Regions from separate parts of the Mesorhizobium sp. P3_B5 genome, predicted to be linked through region 2. Evidence: predicted binding sites of a transcription regulator. Region 2 holds the regulator's gene; the other holds the start of a gene.

Region 1 (11,265 bases), on a different contig from region 2:
GCCTGCTGTGGATGAGCCGGGGGCCGCGTCATCGGAAAGCTGATGTGGCCATAGTATTGATATTTGTCGGAAATTTGGCTGCACGCAGCCGCTTGGAAAAGTATCACTGAAGGCTCCGCAATCGAACCACCGCCTTCAACCCGCCCATGACGGACCGTTCCAGCGCCAGAACGCCTCCATACTCGTTGACGAGGTCGGCGACAATGGCAAGTCCCAACCCCGTCCCCGGCTTTGTCTCGTCGAGGCGCCGGCCACGCTTCAGCGCCTCGCGCGCTTTGTCTTCGGGAATGCCCGGACCGTCATCGTCGATATCGATCTCGAACAGGTTTGCCGCGCCGTCCTTGCCGGCGACCGGCCTGACGGTGATAGCGACGGCGCTTTTTGCCCATTTCATTGCGTTTTCGAGCAGATTGCCGAGCAATTCCTCCAGATCCTCGCGCTCGCCGGCAAAGACGATGTCGGAGGCCGGCAAGGACAGCGAGAGGCTGGTCTGTGGATTGAGCTTTTGCAGGACGCGCACCATGCGCTGGACCAGGGGCGCCACCGGCGTGCGGTAGACGACGCTGTCGCGCTGCGCGGCGACACGGGCCCGCTGCAGATAGTGGTCGACCTGTTTTTGCATAGAGGCCGCCTGTTCGGCGATGAGCTGGCCCTTGGCGCCGCCGAGTGCCCGGCCCTCATTGATGAGCACCGCCAGCGGCGTCTTCAGCGAATGGGCAAGATTGCCGACCTGTGTGCGCGAGCGCTCGACGATGCGCTTGTTGTTCTCGATCAACGCGTTGGTTTCGTTGGCGAGCGGTTCGATCTCGGCCGGGAAGCGGCCGTCGAGCCTTTGCGCCGTACCTTCGCGCACCATGGCGAGCGCGTTGCGGACCCGGCGCAATGGCTGCAGGCCAAGCAGGATGGCGATGGCGTTGATGGCGATCATGCCGACGCCGAATAGGGAGAGATAGGTCAACAGACGGCGCTGGAAGCTGCCGATCTCCTGTTCAAGCTCGCTCTGGTTGCCCATGACGCGGAAGCGCGCCGCACGGTTTTTCGAATCGAGGACGAATTCGCTCTCAAACACTTCCACCGCCTCGCCCTTGATGCCTTCGCTCGCATAGCTGCGCTGGAAGCTGGCATTGAAGGGGACTTCGGCGATGCTTGGCGATGGGATGGTCTTGGTCATCGAGGACGAATGCAGGTCGCCATGCACGCCCTCCGAGGCCGGTTCCACCGACCAGTACCAGCCTGAATTCGGTTCCGAGAAACGGAGATCGCCAAGGTCGGGGGCGCCGGTCAGCTGCCCGCCTTCGGAGACACCGACGGAGCCGATCAGGTTGAACAGATGCGCCGAAAGCAGGCTGTCGAAACCACGCTCGCTGGCCTGGCGATAGAGCGTGGTGATGAGGGTGAAGATGACGACAAGCGTCAGGATCGCCCAGACCGTGGAAAAGGCGATGACGCGAAACGCCAGCGAACGCGGCCAGAACCGCACTGAAAGCGCTTTTGAGGCGGCCAGCTTTGTAGGAAGAGGTTCCGCCTTACGCCTCCGGTTCGCGCATGCGATAGCCCATGCCACGCACGGTTTCGATCATGTCGATGCCCATTTTCTTGCGAAGCCGGCCCACGAAAACCTCGATAGTGTTGGAATCGCGGTCGAAATCCTGGTCGTAGAGATGCTCGACCAGCTCGGTGCGCGAGACCACCTCGCCCATGTGATGCATCAGATAGGCAAGCAGGCGGAACTCGTGCGAGGTCAGCTTCAGCGGCACGCCGTTGACGTCGGCCTTGGAAGCCTTGGTGTCGAGGCGCAGCGGCCCGCAGGTCAATTCAGATGAGGCATGGCCGGCGGCGCGCCGGATCAGCGCCCTGACCCTGGCCAACACCTCTTCGATATGGAACGGCTTGGTGACGTAGTCGTCGGCGCCGGCGTCGATGCCGGAGACCTTGTCGCTCCAGCGATCGCGCGCCGTCAGGATCAGTACCGGCATCTTGCGGCCGCCGCGACGCCAGCGCTCGACGACGCTGATGCCGTCCATCTGCGGCAGGCCGATGTCGAGCACGACGGCGTCATAGGGTTCGGTGTCGCCAAGAAAATGCCCTTCCTCGCCGTCAAAGGCGCGGTCGACGACATAACCGGCGTCGACCAGCGCATCCGATATCTGCCGGTTGAGATCCTTGTCATCTTCGACCACGAGTACGCGCATGCGGGGATCGATACCTGTTGAAGAGTTGGCCTGTTGAAGCGTCGGGCTCAGATATAGGCCGATTCCAGCAGCCTGGGAAACGGAGGCCAGTAGGATGGAAGATCGGGTCAGTTCTGCGGAACGATGATTTCGGAACGGCGCGGGCGCTGTCCGTCCTTGCCCGGGACAAGCACGACGATGACGCAGACCGGCTGGCCGCCGCGCGTCGACTGCGACGCCTTGGCCAGCGTGCCACCGCTCTGCTCGGCAACCTGCTGGCCGATCGCGTAGCAGTCGGACGCGGCCAATACGATCGGCTGGACCTGCGCGGGCATGGCGACCTGCATCGCGGTCGCCTGCGACGCAAACAGTCCGGCCGCGCAAAGCGCCAGTGTCGCGGTTCGGAGATGGGAGCGAAGCGTTGTCATGGTCAACGTTGTAACGCATCGGTGCTGAACGTGAAATGAACGGTGAAGGCTACTGAAAACATGCCCGCCACACCCCTTGCAACTCGAGACATTCAACCTGAGATTTCACCGCCCAACCCGGTGAAACCGGCGTAAGTCCAGTCTAGACTCCGTTTCACCGATATTGAAAGCGCTCAGGCGTCTTCCCGCGTGATGGCGCGAAAGCGCAGCAGCCCATGATGGACGGCCAGATCCTCGTCATAACGGGCCTCGGCGAACTCCAGCGACAGCCGTGTCTGGCCACGCGGGCCGATGACCAGCGCCGCGTCGGCGAGGCGCGCCTTGATGCGGTCCATGATGGCAAGCGTCTCGGCTTCGCCATGGGCCTTTGACCAAACATGCAGTGTCACCAGCTGATCGGCGTTGTTATCGGCGCCAGTGTCCCAATCAAAAGCGCTGGTCAGGCCGCAGGTCACGTAGGGAAAGGCGACGTTGTCGGTTGCCTGCTCAAGCAGGCCGGCGCCAGCCAACAGCGCCGACAGCGGCGCATCGCTTTTCAATCTCTGGAACAAGGCCTGCTGCAAATCGCCGGGCGCCGTCATTCGTCATTCCCCTCGCCCTTCGCAGTTGAACAGGCTGCGCACCCGTCAACGCTTTCTCGTTCCAGCCTAACCGCGCTGATGTTCCGGCGCTAGATCACGCCGGTCGTCATGTGCGGCCCTTGGCGGCAGCGGCGCCCCTTACGGCCAAGCTGGTTTTTATTTGGTATGCAAGGTGTTTGAAAAACGGTGCTATGACGGCGCTTGGTCTTCTCCAAAACAGTCGAGGTCATTTTCGTGCGCGAGCCATCGGTGCTGCCTGTCTTCGGAAGACTCGGGGTCAAGGCGCCGGTCGTGATTGCCGCGCCGACCGCGTCGAAGGGACTGGAGAAGACGATGACCAGCCTGCGGGCGGCCCTGTCTGCACATGGTGGCCTGGTTTTGAAGCTGTCCGTGGTGGTCTGGACAGTCGTTGTGCTGGCGGCGGTGTTCTTCATCACCAAGGCCTGACACCAGCGCGTCGGTCGCTCGAACGTGGCAATCAAAGGACGTCAGCATGGCAAACCGCTACGCACTGCGCATGGAGCAGCCTGGCAGCTGGACCATTTTCGATATTTTCACCGGCCAGCCCGTCGAGCTCAAGCACCAGGTGATGGTCGGCATGAACATGCGTGACGCCGAGGCGACGGTCGACCGGCTGAATAGCCGAGACGTCAAGCGGCGGGCGAAAGCAGACCGCGGGACCTGATCGTAACCCGGGCGGATTACCGCGGAAGGGTGCGCATCGGCTGAATGTTCTACAGACAGGGGGTTGCCGTGAGACCGAGCCTGAAACAGAAGGTCCTGGACGTCTGCGACCGCAAGATCGCGGAGAAAGGCGCCGGCGTCAGCCTGTCGTTCTATGCGTTCTTTGCAAACAGGAATGACGACCCCGAACTTCTCATGGAAGCTGCGGAATGGTGGATCAGAACCCACCGGCTCGACCATTTTGAAAGGGCCGTGAAGATACGGGCCATGGTCGAGGAGATGGACGCCGGCTGATCCTAGATTTCATACACGTCGTTATCCCAAAAACGCTGCGCAGTTTTGGGCGACGTGCATTAGCCGAAATCAGCCGCGGTCAGCACATACATGCTCCTGCGGGTGCGGGCATAGGCGTTCCTGGCAATGTCGTGGATGGAGCTGGACGCCGTGTCGAAGGCCGCCAGATAGGTGGCCTCGGAGGTCGCCGTCCCCGATGGCGCCTTCGAGATGGCATCGGCGGTGACAGAGAAGGAAATCTGAAACATGCCGTCATGGCCGACAAAGCGGATACGCTTGCCCGCCTCGTCATAGCTGCGGCTTCGGTTGGGGAATGTAAGGCTCATGATTTTACTCCCTTTGGCGCGGCGACGGCTTTCTTGACTGCCGCCCGCTTCTTCTTCGGCGTCGGGTTCAAGGCTTCCGCCACCCGGTCGGCCTCTTCCTTGGCCAGCCGCAATTCGCGCAGCCTGGCCGTCTTGATGACGCGGAGCCTCGCCTCGGACATATATTCGGCAGTCGCCTTGCTGCGCTCGGCGGTTTTCTTCTGCTTGTCGACGAAGCGTGCCTCAGCTTTTTCCATGATCGTTTGAGCGACTTCAGCCATGGACGAAATCTCCTTTTTGACGCGAGAATGTGAAAATGCGTTTCCCCGCTAAAATAGGCACTCGAAAGCGAAATTTCAATTTTCGGATTATTTTGCGATCTTCGAATTCCCGGAATTGAACGGGTCGAATAATACTACCCAATATTTCTGCCGTCCCGCGATTAATTTTTGGCACTCCTATCTATCGAGTGCCAACGGGCCTATATGGAGGCAGCGGCCGCCTATGCCGGCCCCAGAAAGAAGTTCCCATGAAATTTCGGCCACTCCACGACCGCGTCGTCATCAGGCGCGCGGAAAGCGACACCAAATCCAAGGGCGGCATCATCATCCCCGACAATGCCAAGGAAAAGCCGCAGGAAGGCGAAGCGATCGCCGTTGGGCCGGGCGCACGCGACGAAAGCGGTGCGCTGATTGCGCTCGACGTCAAGGCCGGCGACTTCATCCTGTTCGGCAAATGGTCCGGAACCGAGGTCAAGATCGATGGCGAGGACCTTCTGATCATGAAGGAAGCCGACATTATGGGCATCATCGACAAGAGCGAGACCATCGACAAGACCGTGGCGACCAAGAAAGCCGCCTGACGACGCTGTCCATGCCTTACTGCTCTCCAAACGAACTGGATGAAAAATCATGTCTGCCAAGGAAATCAAATTCTCCACCGATGCCCGTGACCGCATGCTGCGCGGCGTCGAAATCCTCAACAATGCCGTCAAGGTGACGCTCGGTCCCAAGGGCCGCAACGTCATCATCGACAAGGCCTATGGGGCGCCGCGAATCACCAAGGACGGCGTCACCGTCGCCAAGGAAATCGAACTTGCCGACAAGTTCGAGAACATGGGCGCGCAGATGGTGCGCGAAGTGGCCTCGAAGACCAACGACCTCGCCGGTGACGGCACCACCACCGCCACGGTGCTGGCCGCTTCGATCCTGCGCGAAGGCGCCAAGTTCGTTGCCGCCGGCATGAACCCGATGGACCTCAAGCGCGGCATCGACCTTGCCGTGACCGCCGTGGTCAAGGAAATCCAGGCGCGTGCCAAGAAGGTCAAGTCGTCGGCAGAGATCGCGCAGGTCGGCACGATCGCCGCCAATGGCGACGCCACCGTCGGCGCCATGATCGCCAAGGCGATGGACAAGGTCGGCAATGACGGTGTCATCACCGTCGAGGAAGCCAAGACCGCCGACACCGAGCTCGACGTCGTCGAGGGCATGCAGTTCGACCGCGGTTATCTCTCGCCCTATTTCGTCACCAATGCCGAGAAGATGCGCGTCGAGCTGGAGGATCCCTACGTCCTCATCCATGAAAAGAAGCTCGGCAATCTGCAGGCGCTGCTGCCGATCCTCGAAGCGGTCGTGCAAAGCGGAAAGCCGCTGCTGATCATCTCCGAGGACGTCGAAGGCGAAGCGCTGGCGACTTTGGTCGTCAACAAGCTGCGCGGCGGCCTCAAGGTCGCGGCCGTCAAGGCGCCAGGCTTCGGCGATCGCCGCAAAGCGATGCTGGAAGACATCGCCGTGCTCACCGCCGGCCAGATGATTTCCGAGGATCTCGGCATCAAGCTGGAAAACATCACCATCGACATGCTCGGCCGCGCCAAGCGCGTGCTGATCGAGAAGGACACGACGACGATCATCGACGGCGCCGGCCCGAAGGCGACCATCCAGGCGCGCGTCTCGCAGATCAAGGGGCAGATCGAGGAAACCACCTCGGACTACGACAAGGAAAAGCTGCAGGAGCGTCTGGCCAAGCTGTCGGGCGGCGTTGCCGTCATCCGTGTCGGCGGCGTCACCGAGTCGGAAGTCAAGGAAAAGAAGGACCGCATCGACGATGCACTGAACGCCACGCGCGCGGCGGTTGAAGAAGGCATCGTTCCCGGCGGCGGTGTCGCACTGCTGCGCGCCAGGTCGGTGCTCAACGGGATGACCGGCGCCAATGCCGATGTCAATGCAGGCATCTCGATCGTGCTTCGGGCACTCGAAGCGCCGATCCGCCAGATCGCCGAGAATTCCGGCGTCGAAGGCTCGATCGTCGTCGGCAAGCTCTCCGACAGCAAGGATCACAATCAGGGCTTTGATGCCCAGAACGAGATCTATGTCGACATGATCAAGGCCGGCATCGTCGATCCGGCAAAGGTGGTGCGCACCGCATTGCAGGACGCCGGCTCGATCGCTGCCCTGTTGATCACCGCCGAAGCCATGATCACCGACATCCCGGCCAAGGACGCCGCGGCTTCGGCCGGTGGCGGCATGGGCGGCTACTGACCATCGCCTGAAGTGCCCGCCCGGCAAGCCGAACGGGCCAAACCAGAACAACGGCCGCCGGGAGCACTTCCCCGGCGCGCCAAGGATTTCCGCCAGTCAGGAAGACTTCCATCAGTCAGCAACGACAGGGAGATCGACAGATGATTACCTTCGTCCCGAAGCCAAATGGCGTTCCTGCGACCAAGCCGGCCGAGGAAAGCCGCTTCGACCGCATCCGCAGGATTGCCGCCGACAAGCACAGACAGACCGACACCGGCACGATACGCCGCGATCCGCAAAAGGCCGGCGACAAGCGCCCGATGTGAGGCGGCGGCGCGTCCCTCAGGGGGCGCTGCGGGCTGATCAGTTCCAGGGAAGCGGATGATGAAACTGCTGATCTTTGGCGCCTCGGGTGCGACTGGACGCGTCCTCGTCTCGGCGGCGCTGGCAAAAGGCCATGCCGTGACCGCCTTCGTTCGCACCCCGAGCAAGCTTGCCGTCAGCCATGAAAACCTGACGGTGATTGTCGGAGATGTCGCCGATCAACAGGCGGTGAAGCGCGCCATTGCCGGTCATGAGGCAGTTTTGAGCTGTCTCGGGGTCGGCGTGCCCCTGAAACATGACCCGGTCGTGGTTGCCGGCATCGGCTTCATCGTCGATGCCATGCAGCGGACCGGCCCTGCCCGGCTCATCTATCTTTCCTTCCTTGGCGTCCGCGACAGCCGGCGGCAATTGGGGCCGCTGCTCGGCGGTGTCATCGTGCCGCTTGTGCTGCGTCATGAAGTGGCCGATCACGAGGCCAAGGAAAACCTTATCGTCCGATCCAATCTCGACTGGACCATCGTGCGGCCACCCAAGCTCATAAACGCTGCGGCAACTGGCAAATTCCGCCACGGCAATGGTATCCGGGCAGCGTCCCTGCTGCCGACATTGGCACGTGCCGATGTGGCAGCCTTCATGCTCGGCCAGCTCGACGATACCACCTACTCGCGCAAGGCGGTCGCCATCCTGCGCTGACCTCCCGGGGGCAGGTCCTTGAAGGCCATTTGAAGCGTAATTATATCAATGACTAAGCGTGCGGTGCACGCGAAACGCAGTGCTTTGGTCAAGCTTCTCTATGGAGGTTGTCATGGCCAATAAACTCATGGAAGGAAAACGTGGCCAGGATCTGATCAATCTGATCCTTGCCGTTTGCCTGTTCGTCTCACCCTGGATAATCGGTTTCGCCGCTGAAACCACTGCCGCTTACAACGCCTGGATTGTTGGCGTTGTGCTCGGTGCGCTGGCTTTCGCGACGCTCTCCGTATTCGCCGAGTGGGAAGAGTGGGTGAACCTTGTTCTCGGACTTTGGCTGATCGTTTCACCCTGGCTGCTGGGGTTCGTGCCCAACGCTGACGCGATGGCGACGCATGTCATCCTGGGCGTGCTGGTGGTTGCCGCATCGGCCTGGGCAGTCTGGGACGTCCATCACCCGCACGCGCATGCGTGATCGGTGACGACAAAGGAGGGGCCCGGCGCGTGAGCGGCGGGCTCCGCTGATCGCAAAGAGCGATGCGCCGGCCGGCACCACCTCACGAGACCGGCGCCGCGCCGCCTTGTTCAGTGCGCCGGGCGATGAACTCATCGAGAATGCCGGCGGTGGCGACGGCGGACACCGGCGGCGTGAAATCGGCAAGCGTCCGTTTCCAGATGCCGGTGGCGCGCTCGGTCGCTGTCTTCGACCCTGAAAGCGTCCAGTTGCCGAAATTCGACCAATCGGCCACCAGCGGCTCGTAGAAAGCGGTGCGGTAGCGCGCCATTGTGTGTCCGGCCGAGAAGAAATGCCCGCCTGGCTGCACCTCGGCGATGGCCTCGAAACCGATCGCATCATCGTCGCCGGGTGTGGCGGCGCAGAGTTCCGCGACCGTTTGCAACGCCTCGATATCGGTGATCAGTTTCTCGAAGGAGACGCTGAGGCCACCTTCGAGCCAGCCCGCGGCATGGATGCACACCGTGGCACCGGCCAGCACCGAACCCCACAGCGCGAACTGCGTTTCATGCGCAGCCTGCACATCCGAGATGTTGGCGGCGCTGCCGCCGCCGGAGCGCCAGGGCAGGCCGGTGAAGCGCGCCAACTGGCCGGCGCCCAGCGTCGCCTTGACATGCTCGGGCGTGCCAAAGGCCGGCGCTCCCGACTTCATGTCGACATTGGACGAGAAGGAACCATAGACCACCGGCGCGCCTGGCCGCACGATCTGCGCCAGCGCCAGCCCGGCCAGCGCCTCGGCATGCTGCAGCGTCAGCGCGCCGGCGACGGTGATCGGCGCCATGGCGCCAGCCAGGCAAAACGGCGTGATGATCGACACCTGCCCTGCCCGGGCAAAGTCGATGATGCCTTGCGCCATCGGGATGTCGAGCTGGCGCGGCGAATTGGTGTTGATGACCGTATAGCAGTGGGCACCCAAACGAAACGCGTCCTCGGACAGACCACGCGCCAGCCGCAGCATCTCAAAACTGTCCTCGACCTGCGGCGTGCCGCGGGCGAAGACGAACGGGAATTTGTCGGACAGTGTCAGCTGCGCACGATTGACGGCATAGTGACGGAAGCGATTGTCGACGTCCTGCGGCTCGATGCAGGGTCCAAGCATGTGCAGCACGTCGAAATGCTGCACCAGCCGCATGAGGTCCTCGAAATCAGTCAGCGTTCCCGGCCGCCGGCCACGTTCGAGATCGGTGACGTTGGGCGCGCCGGCTCCGGCCAGGAACGTCATCGAACCCAGTTCGAGCATCAGGTCGCGGGAACGGTCGCCGGCCAGCGCCCGGATCGATTTGGGCGCCGAGGCCAGTGCCGCCGTGACGATATCGCGACCGATGCGAACCATCTGGCTGTCCTCGTCGACCAAGGCGCCGGCGCGGGTAAGGAGGGTGCGCGCTTCGGGCAACAGAACCTTGACGCCAAGCTCCTCGAGCACCCGCAGAGCCGTGTCGTGGATGGCGGCGACCTGGTCGTTCGTAAAGATCGGTTGCGGCAGGAACGGATTCTTCAGCGAACGGTAGTCCGGCCGACGGCTGGACTCGCTGCCAGCTTCGCCGGTTCGTCCGCGCCGGCGCTCGCGCCTGACGTCACGTGCGGCGTCATCGACCATGGCCATACCTCCTCATTGCCGCATCGCCTTCCCCTCGGGATCGTAGGGAGAGGCCGGGATGATGCGCGCCGGCCGCTCTACGCCGACAATATGCACCGACAGCGCCGTGCCTTCGCCAGCGAACTCGCGATCGACAAGCGCCAGCGCCAGGCTCTTGCCGACCGTATAGCCATAGCCACCCGAGGTGACGAAGCCTACGCGCCGGCCGTTGTGCCAGACCGGTTCGAAGCCGCTGGCGTCGGCGTCGACGGCGTCGATTTCCAGCGTCACCAGGCGTTGTTGGGCGCTGCCATCGTCCCGTTGCCGCAACGCCGCCTCGCGACCGATGAAGTCACCCTTGCCGAAGGCGATGAAACGGTCGAGGCCGGTTTGGGCTGGCGTATAGGCCTGGGTGAATTCGCGCGACCAGATGCCAAAGCTCTTTTCCAGCCTGAGCGCATTCAGCGCATAGAAGCCGATCTCGGCAAGGCCGAGATCCTCGCCGGCGGCGAGCAGTGTTTCGCGCAAAGTGGCATGCATGCTGGCCGGACAGTTGATCTCGAAGCCGACTTCGCCGGCGATGGAAAGGCGGGCAACCCGCGCGCGCACCATGCCGATGTCGAACTCGCCGCAGGCCATGAACGGCAAGGCACTCGACGAGGCATCCTGATGCGTCGTGCGCGCCACGATGGCCCGCGCATTCGGTCCGGTGACGAGAAAACCGGTCATGATGTCGGAGAGGTCGGTGACGGTCACGCCGTCGGCCGCATGCGCCTCGAACCAGCGCATGTGGAACTCCCGGAGATAGTAGGAGCCCATGATCCAGTACGTTCCGCCGCCCCAGTTGAAGACGGTGAGATCGCCCTTCAGCCGGCCGTCATGGCCGAGCATCGGCGCGAGTTTTGCCTGCCCCGGCTTCGGCACTTTCGAGGCAAGCAGCCGGTCGAGCCAGGCTTCGGCGCCCGGACCTGACACCGCGTAGCGCGAAAAGGCTGAGGTATCGACGAGGCCGGCGGCGCGGCGCACCTGCAGCGCCTCGTCGCGGACGATGTCGAAGGCGTTGGAGCGCTTCAGGGTGGTGTTTTCGCGAAAGCCCATCGGTGCGAAATAGGCCGGGATTTCCAGGCCCCATGACGACGTCCATTCGCAGCCCGCCGCGGTCATGCCGTCATAGGCGCCGGG
Region 2 (11,265 bases):
TTGGCGGCCGCATCGTCGAACTGCTGGAAAACGATCCGCGCCTGATCCTGATGGTCGCCGGGCGCTCGCTCGCCAAGGCCGAGGCCTTTTGCAAGAGCCGAGGCCGCGCCGTCGCTCAGCTCGCTCCCGCACAGTTCGATCGCAATGGCGACCTCAACGCGCAACTGGCGTCGCTGCGGCCCGACATCGTCGTCGACGCCACCGGTCCGTTCCAGGCCTATGGCGAGGGGCGCTACCGGCTGATCGAGGCTTGCATCGGTCAGCGCATAAACTATCTCGACCTCGCCGACGGTTCGGATTTCGTTGTCGGTGTTTCCGCCTTCGACGTGGCGGCGAAAGTGGCTGGCCTGTTCGTGCTGTCCGGCGTTTCCAGTTTTCCGGTGCTGACGGCAGCGGTGGTGCGTCGCCTGTCCTCCGAGATGACGCGCATCGACAGCATTCGCGGCGGCATTGCGCCGTCGCCTTATGCCGGCGTCGGCGAGAACGTCATCCGCGCCATTGCGGGTTATGCCGGGCAGCCGGTCCAGCTGACGCGGGAGGGCCAGAAGCGCCAAGGCCATCCGCTGACCGAACAGATGCGCACGACCATCGCGCCGCCGGGCCGTCTGCCGCTGCACAACACGCTGTTCTCGCTGGTCGACGTACCGGATTTGCGGGCGCTGGCCGACCTCTGGCCGCAGGCGAAAACCATCTGGATGGGCGCGGGGCCGGTTCCCGAGCTGCTGCATCGCGCCTTGATCGCGCTAGCATGGCTGGTACGCGCTGGACTGGTCCGCTCGCTGTCGCCGCTCGCCCCGCTCATGCACTGGGCGACGAACCGGCTGCGCTGGGGTGAGCATCGCGGCGGCATGTTCGTCGCGGTGGAAGGGGCGGACCAGTCGGGCGCCACGGTCAAACGCTCATGGCATCTTTTGGCGGAAGGCGATGACGGGCCGCTGATCCCGGCGATGGCGGTCGAGGCGCTGGTCCGAAAGACGCTGGACGGACACAGGCCGGCGCCAGGCGCGCGGGCGGCCGTGCACGATCTGGAACTCGAGGACTATGCGGCGCTGTTTGCAGCCAAGACGATCTACACCGGCTTCAGGGACGATACTGCCGACCGCGAAAAGCCGCTCTATGCCGCCTTGCTCGGCGACGCCTGGCAAAGCCTGCCCGAAGAAATCCGCGCCATGCACGACCACGCCAGGGCGGCGCAAGGTCGCGCCAGCGTCGAGCGGGGAAGCTCTATCCTTAGCCGGCTAGCGGCCTGGCTGGTCGGCTTTCCCGAGGCGAGCGCCGACACCCCCGTGCGTGTCGATTTCGAAACCGACAAGGGCGAGGAGACCTGGACGCGGACCTTTGGCGAGCATCGCTTTTCAAGCCGCCAGTTCGAAGGCCGGGGCCGATCGGAGCGGCTGCTGTGCGAGCGCTTCGGCCCGCTGAGTTTCGCCATGGCGCTGGTTGCAGGCGAAGGGCGGCTGTCTCTGGTTTTGCGCCGCTGGAGCCTTTTCGGCCTGCCGCTGCCGATGTTTCTGTGCCCGCGCTCGACATCCTACGAGGCGGTGGAAGACGGCCGCTTCCGCTTCCATGTCGAGATTTCGCACCCGCTCACCAGCATGATCGTGCGCTACCGCGGCTGGCTGGAGCCGTCCGTCTCGCAAGGCTCCAGACAGCCCCAGGAGACCGTAGCGCTGGGCAATTAGCGCCATCGGCAAGCTTGTGTGCTTGCGCAACGCGCCGCCAGGGACGAAGATTTTTCGAGCGCCTGTCGAAATCGGGCGTGGCCGCGCGACATACGTTCGGCCCGCACCGATGCGGCCCTGTAACCACGGGAGATGACCATGCAGTACCTGCTTCTTATCTATTCCAACGAAGCCGCAATGGCAGCCGCACCGAAAGAGGCGGCCGTCCAGATGAGCGCCGCCTATGGCGCCTATACCGAAGCGATGAAAAAGGCCGGTGTGCTCCTGGCCGGGGAGCGGTTGAAACCGACGAAGATAGCAACCACCGTGCGGGTGGCCGGCGGCAAGACCAATGTGATCGACGGCCCCTATGCCGACACCAAGGAGCAGCTCGGCGGCTACTATCTGATCGAGGCGCCTGACATGGACGCGGCGATCTCGTGGGCGGCGCGCTGTCCCGGTGCCAGCACCGGCACCATGGAAGTGCGGCCGATCTGGCCGATGGCAGAATACATGCCAGCATACACTGCGTGACAGTCGGTAGACCAGACACTGCACGGGCGGCGGCGGAAGCCGCTGCCCGGCAGAGCTACGGCAAGCTGGTTGCCTATCTTGCCGCGCGCACGCGCGACGTGGCCGGCGCCGAAGACGCGCTGGCCGATGCCTTTGCCGCGGCGCTTGAGCGTTGGCCGCAAAGCGGCGTGCCTGAAAAGCCTGAAGCCTGGCTGCTGGCAGTGGCGCGGCGGCGCAGCGTCGATGCGGTCAGACGCCGGCTCACCAGAGAGGCCGGGCGCGACCACCTCAAGCTGATCGCCGAGGAAATGGAGGCGCGCATGACCGACGAAGACCTGCCCGACGAGCGGCTGCGGCTGATGTTTGCATGTGCCCATCCGGCGATCGAGGCCGGCGTGCGGGCGCCGCTGATCCTGCAGACGGTCCTGGGTTTCGACGCCGCAACGATCGCTTCCGCCTTCCTAGTGTCGCCGGCGACGATGAGCCAGCGCCTGGTGCGCGCCAAGTCGCGCATCCGCGAAACCGGCATTCCGTTCCGCGTGCCGGAGCGGGCCGAGCTCGGCGAGCGGCTGGACACGGTGCTGGAGGCGATCTACGCCGCCTTTGCCGAAGGCTGGTCGGATCCGGCCGGCACCGAGACCCAACGCCGTAACCTCGCCACCGAAGGCATCTGGCTCGGGCGGCTGGTCGCCTCGCTGATGCCGGATGAACCGGAGGCACTTGGGCTGCTGGCGCTGATGCTGTTTGCCGAAGCGCGGCGTGCGGCGCGCCGCAATGCCGAGGGAGACTATGTGCCGCTCGCCGAGCAGGATCTTGCGCTGTGGGATGATGCCCTGATCGACGAAGCCGAGGCTTTGCTCAGGCGCGCCGCCAGCATTGGCGTCATCGGCCGCTACCAGCTCGAGGCGGCCGTGCAATCCGCCCACACGACACGGCGGCTGACCGGCCGGACCGACTGGGTGGCGATCAGGGAGCTTTACGATGCCTTGTCGGTGATTGCCGGTTCGCCCGTGGTGGCGATCAACCGCGCTGTGGCGATTGCCGAGGCCGAAGGTGCCGCGGCAGGGCTGGCGGCGCTTTACGTGCTGGGTGACGACAAGCGGCTTGACGACTACCAGCCCTATTGGGCGGCCCGCGCCGGTCTGCTGGCCAGGCTCGGCAACATGCAGCAGGCCAGCGAGGCCTATGACCGGGCGATCGGCCTCGAACGCGACCCGGCCGTGCGCCGGTTCCTGCAGGCAAAGCGCGCGGCGCTGAAGAATTGAGCGGCGGGAGACGGCGCCGGGGTCTGGCCTTGCAACTGGTGCCAGTTTGCGCAAACCTCAGCCTCAACAGACCGGTTATCCGGTGGACGCCTGATTAACTGCATCTGGGAGGGCGAAGTGTTCGGCGAGCCCATTACCGTCCTCATGGTCAATGAGTACCCTGACTACATTGATGCACAAGTATGGGCTGCTGAGCTGAAAACCCGCGTGCCGCAGCTGGAGTTCAGGCTTTGGCCAGATGCCGGGAACAAAAGTGACATAGACATTGTGCTGATCGACAAGGGTGCCAGCCCTGGCTTTTTTGACGCCATGACGGGGCTAAGCGCCGTCGTCTATTTGGGGGCTGGTGTCGAAGGTATTGATCTTCAGAGCTTTCCCAAGCGTGTTCGCCTGATCAGGCTCGCAACGCGTGAGCAGGCTTCGGAAGTGGTGCAGTACATCGTCCTTCGCGTTCTCTGCCAGCAACGGCATGTTGCGGATTACATGAGTCTGCAAGCCCGCAAATCTTGGACTCCGCTCGCGCCGCGGAAGATCTCCGAGACAAGAATCGTTGTGCTGGGTGCGGGCCGGATCGGTGGCTGGGCCGCAAAGCTGTTTGCGGATCTGGGCTACGACACGGCAGTCTGGTCTCGCCATCAAAAGACGCTTCCTGGCATACATAGCTACTTTGGCCGTGCCCAGCTTGCGGACGCGCTCACAAATCGGGACTACGTTATCTGCTCACTTCCGCTGACTGGTGACACTCGTGGGATACTGAACTCCAGTGCCTTTGGAAAAATGAAGCGAGGTGCCTACCTTGTGAATGTCGGCAGGGGCGCGCATGTCAACGAAGCTGACCTGATCGGCGCTCTCGACGAAGGTCAGCTTTCCGGTGCTTGTCTTGACGTGTTCGAGCGTGAGCCCCTGGAGGCCTCATCGCCGTTGTGGACTCATCCCAGGGTGACCATCACGCCTCATGTTGCGAGCTTCTGGGTGGATTCTGGAATCGACCAGGCCGCCGATCTCTGCGGTCAGGTCGCAAGAAGAGAGCCTCTGTCCAACCAGATCGACCTCGAACGAGGTTACTGAATCGAAGTCGTGTCTCGCCCAGGCCGCCGAACTAGGTACCGAGCCCCTCGAACAGGATCGTCGACAGGTAGCGCTCGGCGAAGGACGGGATGATCACCACCAGGTTCTTGCCCTTGTTCTCCGGCCGCGAGCCGACGACGATCGCCGCCTGCAGGGCGGCGCCCGACGAGATGCCGACCGGCACGCCTTCGAGGCGGGCAACGAGACGGGCATTGGCGACCGAATCCTCGTTCGAGACCCTGACGATCTCGTCATAGATCGTCGTATCGAGGATTTTTGGCGCGAAGCCGGCGCCGATGCCCTGGATCTTGTGCGGGCCGGGCTGGCCGCCAGACAGCACCGGCGACGCCTCAGGCTCGACGGCGACGACGTGGACCGAGGACTTGCGCTTCTTCAGCACCTGGCCGACGCCGGTGATGGTGCCGCCGGTGCCGATGCCGGCGACGAAAATGTCGACCTCGCCATGGGTGTCGTTCCAGATTTCCTCGGCGGTCGTGGTGCGGTGTATCTCCGGATTGGCGGGATTTTCGAATTGCTGCGGAATGACGGCGTCGGGCAGCGTCGCGGCCAGCTCGTCGGCCTTGGCGATGGCGCCCTTCATGCCTTTCGGGCCTTCGGTCAGCACCAGCTCGGCGCCGAGCAGCGCCAGCATCTTGCGGCGCTCGACCGACATGGTCTCCGGCATGGTCAGGATCAGCTTGTAGCCCTTGGCGGCGGCGGCAAAGGCGAGCGCGATGCCGGTGTTGCCGGAGGTCGGTTCGACCAGCGTGGTCTTGCCGGGCGTGATCCTGCCGGATGCCTCGAGCGCCTCGATCATCGCCACGCCGATGCGGTCCTTGACCGAGGCGATGGGGTTGAAGAATTCGAGCTTGGCCAGAAGATTGGCGACGACGCCCTTTTCCCTGGCGAACTTGTCGAGCCGCACCAGCGGTGTGTCGCCGATCGTCTCTGTGATCGAACTGTAGATGCGGCCGCGACCGGGCACGCGCGCTGAGGTGACGGGCTTGTTCATTGGTTTCGCTCCCAGGATTTCAGGCAAGTGGACTCTAGGCGTCAGGGTATGGCCGGCAAGATAAGCTGTCGACCGGAAATATCCGAGTGGAGCCTGTGCTTAAAGCACCCCGGCATCGGAAAACGGTTTCCTGAAACGGGCCGATTCTGGAATGGCTTGGCCGAAACGCGCCTACTGACGAGCGGCAATCGCTGCCGCTGCCCCAACCATGAAGCCGGCAGCGGTGCGGTTCAGGGCTTTCAGCGCCCGCGGCGACTTCAGGAACCAGCGCGCCTTGGCCGCCAGCGCCAGATAAGGCACCAGCACCACCAGCAACACGACGACGGTGAGCGCGACGAGGATGCCGTAGTCGACGAGCGTGATGGTCTTCAGGTCGACGATGGTCGGCGTGATGGCGAGATAGAAGATCATCGTCTTCGGATTGCCGAGCGTGACGGTGAGGCCGGCGATGAAGCTCGACAGCAGTCCGCCCTTGCCCTTTTTCGCCTCGACCGTTTCGGGCGTAATGCCGCTGGTCCAGAAGCGCCAGCCGAGGAAGGCGAGATAGGCAACGCCCAGCCATTTGATGGCGAGAAACACCATGCCAAAGGTCTGGGCGACGAAGGCGAGGCCGAGCACCACGGCGGTGAGGTAGGTGATGTCGCCGAGCATCAGCCCGAACGACATGGCCAGCGACGAGCGGAAGCCTGAGCCGAGCGCCCGCGCCACAAGTGCTGTGACGCCGGGGCCGGGAATGGCAGCGGCGATGCCGAGTGCGGCACTGTAGGCGAGGAATCCGGTAAGGGTCATGTCTCAGCTTTAGCGCAAAGCCGGGTGCGGGTGAATTCCCTCACGACGGGATTCGATTGCACCAGTGGGTCAGGAGCCGCCATGGGTGATGCGCCAGATGGTGCCGCTGCCGTCTTCGGTGACGATCAGCGCGCCGTCCTTGGCAACCGCCACGCCGACCGGGCGGCCCCAGACCTCGTCGTCGGAGATGACGAAGCCGGTGATGAAATCCTCATACTCGCCGGTCGGCTTGCCGTCCTTGAACCGCAACCTGACCACCTTGTAGCCGGTGCGGATGCCGCGATTCCACGAGCCATGCAAGGCGACGAAGGCATCGCCCTGATAGTCCGCCGGAAAATTCTTGCCGGTATAGAATGCAATGTTGAGCGGCGCCGAATGGGCCTGGATCAGCACGTCGGGAATGGTCGCCTTGCCGGCGAGGTCGGTGCGTTCGCCCTTGTGGCGCGGATCCTCATTGTTGCCGATGTAGTACCAGGGCCAGCCATAGAAAGCGCCGTCCTTGACGGTGGTTGCATATTCGAACGGCACATTGTCGCCGAGCGCGTCGCGTTCGTTGACGACGCACCAGAGCGCGCCGGTGGCCGGCTGCACGGTCATGCCCGAACAATTGCGCAGGCCGGTGGCGACGATGCGGCCATTCTTGCCGTCGGGGTCGAAGGCCAGCACATCGGCGCGACCATCCTCGGCGCCCCAGGCAGCACCCAGCGGCATCGACTTGGCCCAGGCGTCCAGCCCGCCCTTCGGCCGCTTGCCCATGCCCTCGGCGACATTCGAACCGGAACCGACCGAGAGATAGAGCGTCTTGCCATCCGGCGAGAAGGCGATGTCGCGGGTCCAGTGGTGGCTCGAAGGAATGTTGGCGACGACGGTTTCCGGCTGGCCGGAAGCCTTGAGGTCGCCGTCGCGATAGGCAAAGCGAACGACGCTGTTGCTGTTGGCGACATAGACCCATTGCGGACTGTTTCCCTTGGGATAGAAGGCGATGCCATAGGGCTGGGTGAGGCCGTTGGCGAAGATCGCCTCCTCGGCGGGTTTGGCGCTGCCCTGCGTGAGACGATAGACGCGGATCTGGTTGGCCCTGCTGTCGGCGACGAAGAGGTCGCCATTGGGCGCGACGCGCACGACGCGCGGGCTGGCGATGCCTGAGGCGATCATCTCGGCCGAAAAACCCGGCGGTATCTGCGGCCTGGCGCCTTCCGGCCGGTCCGCCAGGCCGGCGCCATTGGATGCGGATTCGGTAAGGAAGGGCGCCTGCAGATCCTCAGGCAGGATCAGGCGCCGCACGCCCGGCCTGTCGTCCCTCCAGTCGCCAAAGGCGGCTTCGCCTTTCAGCAGCGGCTGATCCGCCTGGGCAAATGCCGCCATGGCGAAAAACAAGGCGGCGGAAATAGCTGTCGGACCGGCAAATCGCATCATGCTGAACTCCATGGCTTCACCTCGACACGGCGAAACGGGTGGGCTCGTCGGTCGTTCCGCATCACACGGGGTGTTGAAGGGATCGAGACTCAGTTTCCGGCGGCGTAGAAATCGTCGTCGAGGCGCTTTTCCAGCTCGACGAGATCGGCCGGCAGCGGCAGGCCCATGGCCCGCATTTCCCTCAGCTTCTCGCGCAGCTGTTCCTGCACCTCATGCTGATCCTCCGGCTGGTTGACCATCTCTTCGAGCAGCAGGCTGATCTGCGCCTTGATCTCTTCGAAAGCCATTGTTTTTCTCCTTGCGCAGCCTTGCCATGAGGCAACTTGATATTCAGGTCAGGCCGACCTCACCTGAATATCAATACACCTCAACGGAGCATGCGCGATATCAGCTGCGCCGTATAGTCGACCATTGGCACGATGCGGGCGTAGTTCAGCCGGGTTGGGCCGATGACGCCGAGCGCGCCGATGACGCGGGCGTCCTTGTCGCGATAGGGCGCGACGACCAGCGACGAACCCGACAGCGAAAACAGCTTGTTTTCCGAGCCGATGAAGATGCGCACGCCGGAGCCTTCTTCGGCGAGGTCGAGCAGCTGGATCAGCCCGTCCTGCGTCTCCATGTCCTCGAACAGATGCCGCAGCAGCTCGATCTCGGCGTGGGCGGTGACATTTTCGAGCAGGTTGGCGCGGCCGCGGACGATGAGCCGCGCCGGCAGGCCGCTGTCGGCGCCGGCCCAGACCGCCAGGCCCTTCTCGACCAGATCCTGCGACAGCGTGTCGAGCGCCGCCTTGGTCTCTTCCTTGATGCGGGCGATCTCGACCCGCGCCTCGGCCAGCGTGCGGCCGCGGATGTGGGCGTTGAGGAAGTTGGAGGCTTCATGCAACTGCGAGACGGTGACGCCGGCGGGCAGGTCGATGACACGGTTTTCGACGTCGCCGTTCTGCGACACCAGCACGGCCAGCGCCTTGGTCGGCTCGAGCTGGATGAATTCGATATGCTTGAGCGCCACTTCGTTCTTGGCGGTCAGCACCAGGCCGGCGCCGCGCGACATGCCGGACAGCATCTGGCTGGCTTCGGTCAGCATGTGTTCCAGCGTCGCGCCCGAGCCGGAGGCGCGCACCTGCGCCTCGATGGTGCGGCGCTCCTCGTCGGAGAGATCGCCCAGTTCCATGAAAGCATCGACGAAAAACCGCAGCCCGGCCTGGGTCGGCAAGCGACCGGCGGAAATGTGCGGAGCGTAGATCAGGCCGAGATGCTCGAGGTCGCTCATCACATTGCGGATGGTGGCCGGCGACAGCGACGATGGCAGGATGCGCGACAGGCTGCGCGAGCCCACAGGTTCGCCGTCCTTCAGATAGGAATCGACGATGCGCCGAAAAATATCGCGCGAGCGCATATCAAGCGACTGCAGCGCGGGCGACAGCAAACTGGGTTCGGCAACTGCCTTGGTCATTCGAGCCAAAAACCTCCGGCTAAAGGATATAGACTTCACCGGCGCCCGCGCAACCCGGTGTCTGTGTCTCAGATCACCCGGTGTCTGTGCCAGATCACCCGGCGCCTGTGTCAGGTCGCCCGGCGCCTGTGTCGGCCATTTTCCTTTGCGCCATGGGCCCCATGCGGTTACAAGCCGGCCACGATTCCGAAAAACATAGGAAAACAGCCTGAATGCGCCCTTCCAAACGCCAATTCGACGAAATGCGCGCCATCTCCTTCGAGCGCGGCGTCTCCAAGCACGCCGAAGGCTCGTGCCTGGTGAAGTTCGGCGACACGCATGTGCTGTGTACGGCGAGCCTTGAGGAGAAGGTGCCGGGCTGGATGCGCAACTCCGGCAAGGGCTGGGTGACGGCCGAATACGGCATGCTGCCACGCTCGACCGGCGAGCGCATGCGCCGCGAGGCGTCCGCCGGCAAGCAAGGCGGCCGCACGCTGGAAATCCAGCGTCTGATCGGCCGCTCTTTGCGCGCCGTGGTCGACCTGCAGGCGCTGGGCGAACAGCAGATCACCGTCGACTGCGATGTCATCCAGGCCGATGGCGGCACCCGCACCGCTTCGATCACCGGCGGCTGGGTGGCGCTCTACGACTGCCTGCGCTGGATGGAAGCGCGGCAGATGGCCAGCGTCGCCAAGGTGCTGAAGGATCATGTCGCGGCGATCTCCTGCGGCATCCATGACGGCCAGCCGGTCATCGACCTCGATTATGTCGAGGATTCCTCGGCCGGTACCGACGCCAATTTCGTCATGACCGGCAAGGGCGGCATCGTCGAGATCCAGGGCACGGCCGAGGGCGAGCCTTTTTCCGAGGATCAGTTCGCGGCGCTGATGGGCTTGGCCAAGAAAGGCATCCAGCGGCTGGTCAGCCTGCAGCAGATGGCTGTGGCGTAACCTTCGGCTTCACGATGACCCCCGCCGCCATCCTGGAATCAGCCCTCTACGTCACCGATCTGGCGGCGGCCGAAGCGTTCTACACCGACGTCCTCGGCCTCGATCTCCTCGGCAAGGTCGAAGGCAGGCACATTTTCTTCCGCTGCGGCGACAGCGTGCTGCTGGTCTTCAATGCCGAGGCGACGAAAGTCCCGCCGGCGCCGGATGCGCGGCTGAAGGTGCCGCCGCACGGCACGGTTGGCGAGGGCCATCTCTGCTTTGCGGCAAACGCGGACGAAATCGCCGGCTGGAAGGCGCATCTCGAGGCGAAAAAGATCGCCATCGAAAGTGAGTTCGAATGGCCGCAAGGCGGCCGCTCGATCTATATTCGCGACCCATCGGGCAATTCGATCGAATTCGCCGAGCCAAGAATCTGGGGCCTTTGATGCATTCTCTCGATGGCAAGAAGATCGTCGTTGCCAGCCATAACGCCGGCAAACTGCGCGAATTCGCCGATCTGATGGGACCGTTCGGCTTCGAAGCGAAGTCGGCCAAGGACTACGGCCTGCCGGAGCCGGACGAGACCGGCACCACGTTTGAGGAAAACGCCTACATCAAGGCGCTGGCCGCGGCCAAGGCGACCGGCCTGCCAGCGCTGTCGGACGATTCCGGCCTGTGCGTCGATGCGCTCGACGGCGCGCCCGGCGTCTACACCGCCAATTGGGCCGAGACGCCGGATGGTTCGCGCGACTTCGGCATGGCCATGCAGCGCACCGAAGTGGCGCTGCAGGAAGTCGGCGCGGCTCTGCCGGAACAGCGCAAGGGCCGCTTCGTCGCCGTCATTTGCCTGGCCTTTCCCGACGGCGATGCCGAGTACTATCGCGGCGAGGCCGAGGGAACGCTGGTGTGGCCGCCGCGCGGCGAGCTCGGCTTCGGCTACGACCCGGTGTTTTTGCCCAATGGTTTCGACAAGACTTTTGGCGAGATGAGTGCCGAGGAAAAACACGGCTGGAAGCCCGGCCAGCCGACCGCATTGTCGCACCGCGCCCGCGCCTTCCAGAAATTCGCCCAAGCGCGACTTGGTTCGGAATGATTGGGTCCGGCATGACCATGCCCCTCGACCGCAGGCCCGGCTTCGGCGTCTACATCCATTGGCCGTTCTGTGCGGCCAAGTGCCCGT

What was found. Region 2 encodes HrcA, which represses chaperone genes, less so after heat shock. Its sites were predicted from a motif close to GTTAGCACTCNCNNNNNGNGAGTGCTAAC; they were not measured.
Region 1: the regulator HrcA is predicted to act here: its motif matches at 4,912-4,940, upstream of AC1DVW_RS00775 (co-chaperone GroES).

What each region holds. Positions count from the first base shown of each region.
Region 1 covers NZ_JBFUGR010000001.1:161,876-173,140, reverse strand. Annotated here, with positions in the region: gene AC1DVW_RS00820 (ATP-binding protein) at 104-1,480, opposite strand; gene AC1DVW_RS00815 (response regulator transcription factor) at 1,527-2,192, opposite strand; gene AC1DVW_RS00810 (hypothetical protein) at 2,300-2,599, opposite strand; gene AC1DVW_RS00805 (DUF3168 domain-containing protein) at 2,773-3,180, opposite strand; gene AC1DVW_RS00800 (hypothetical protein) at 3,415-3,627, shown strand; gene AC1DVW_RS00795 (hypothetical protein) at 3,674-3,865, shown strand; gene AC1DVW_RS00790 (DUF6500 family protein) at 3,934-4,158, shown strand; gene AC1DVW_RS00785 (DUF1488 family protein) at 4,218-4,484, opposite strand; gene AC1DVW_RS00780 (hypothetical protein) at 4,481-4,744, opposite strand; gene AC1DVW_RS00775 (co-chaperone GroES) at 4,993-5,325, shown strand; gene groL (chaperonin GroEL) at 5,375-7,000, shown strand; gene AC1DVW_RS00765 (hypothetical protein) at 7,141-7,305, shown strand; gene AC1DVW_RS00760 (NAD(P)-dependent oxidoreductase) at 7,364-7,996, shown strand; gene AC1DVW_RS00755 (SPW repeat protein) at 8,109-8,468, shown strand; gene AC1DVW_RS00750 (trimethylamine methyltransferase family protein) at 8,551-10,104, opposite strand; gene AC1DVW_RS00745 (GcvT family protein) at 10,117-11,265, opposite strand, start outside.
Region 2 covers NZ_JBFUGR010000016.1:55,484-66,748, reverse strand. Annotated here, with positions in the region: gene AC1DVW_RS26585 (DUF4166 domain-containing protein) at 1-1,682, shown strand, start outside; gene AC1DVW_RS26580 (YciI family protein) at 1,821-2,195, shown strand; gene AC1DVW_RS26575 (RNA polymerase sigma factor) at 2,192-3,439, shown strand; gene AC1DVW_RS26570 (NAD(P)-dependent oxidoreductase) at 3,557-4,507, shown strand; gene cysK (cysteine synthase A) at 4,539-5,519, opposite strand; gene AC1DVW_RS26560 (LysE family translocator) at 5,691-6,308, opposite strand; gene AC1DVW_RS26555 (PQQ-dependent sugar dehydrogenase) at 6,378-7,724, opposite strand; gene AC1DVW_RS26550 (hypothetical protein) at 7,814-8,011, opposite strand; gene hrcA (heat-inducible transcriptional repressor HrcA) at 8,092-9,177, opposite strand; gene rph (ribonuclease PH) at 9,390-10,106, shown strand; gene AC1DVW_RS26535 (VOC family protein) at 10,121-10,531, shown strand; gene rdgB (RdgB/HAM1 family non-canonical purine NTP pyrophosphatase) at 10,531-11,178, shown strand; gene hemW (radical SAM family heme chaperone HemW) at 11,190-11,265, shown strand, end outside.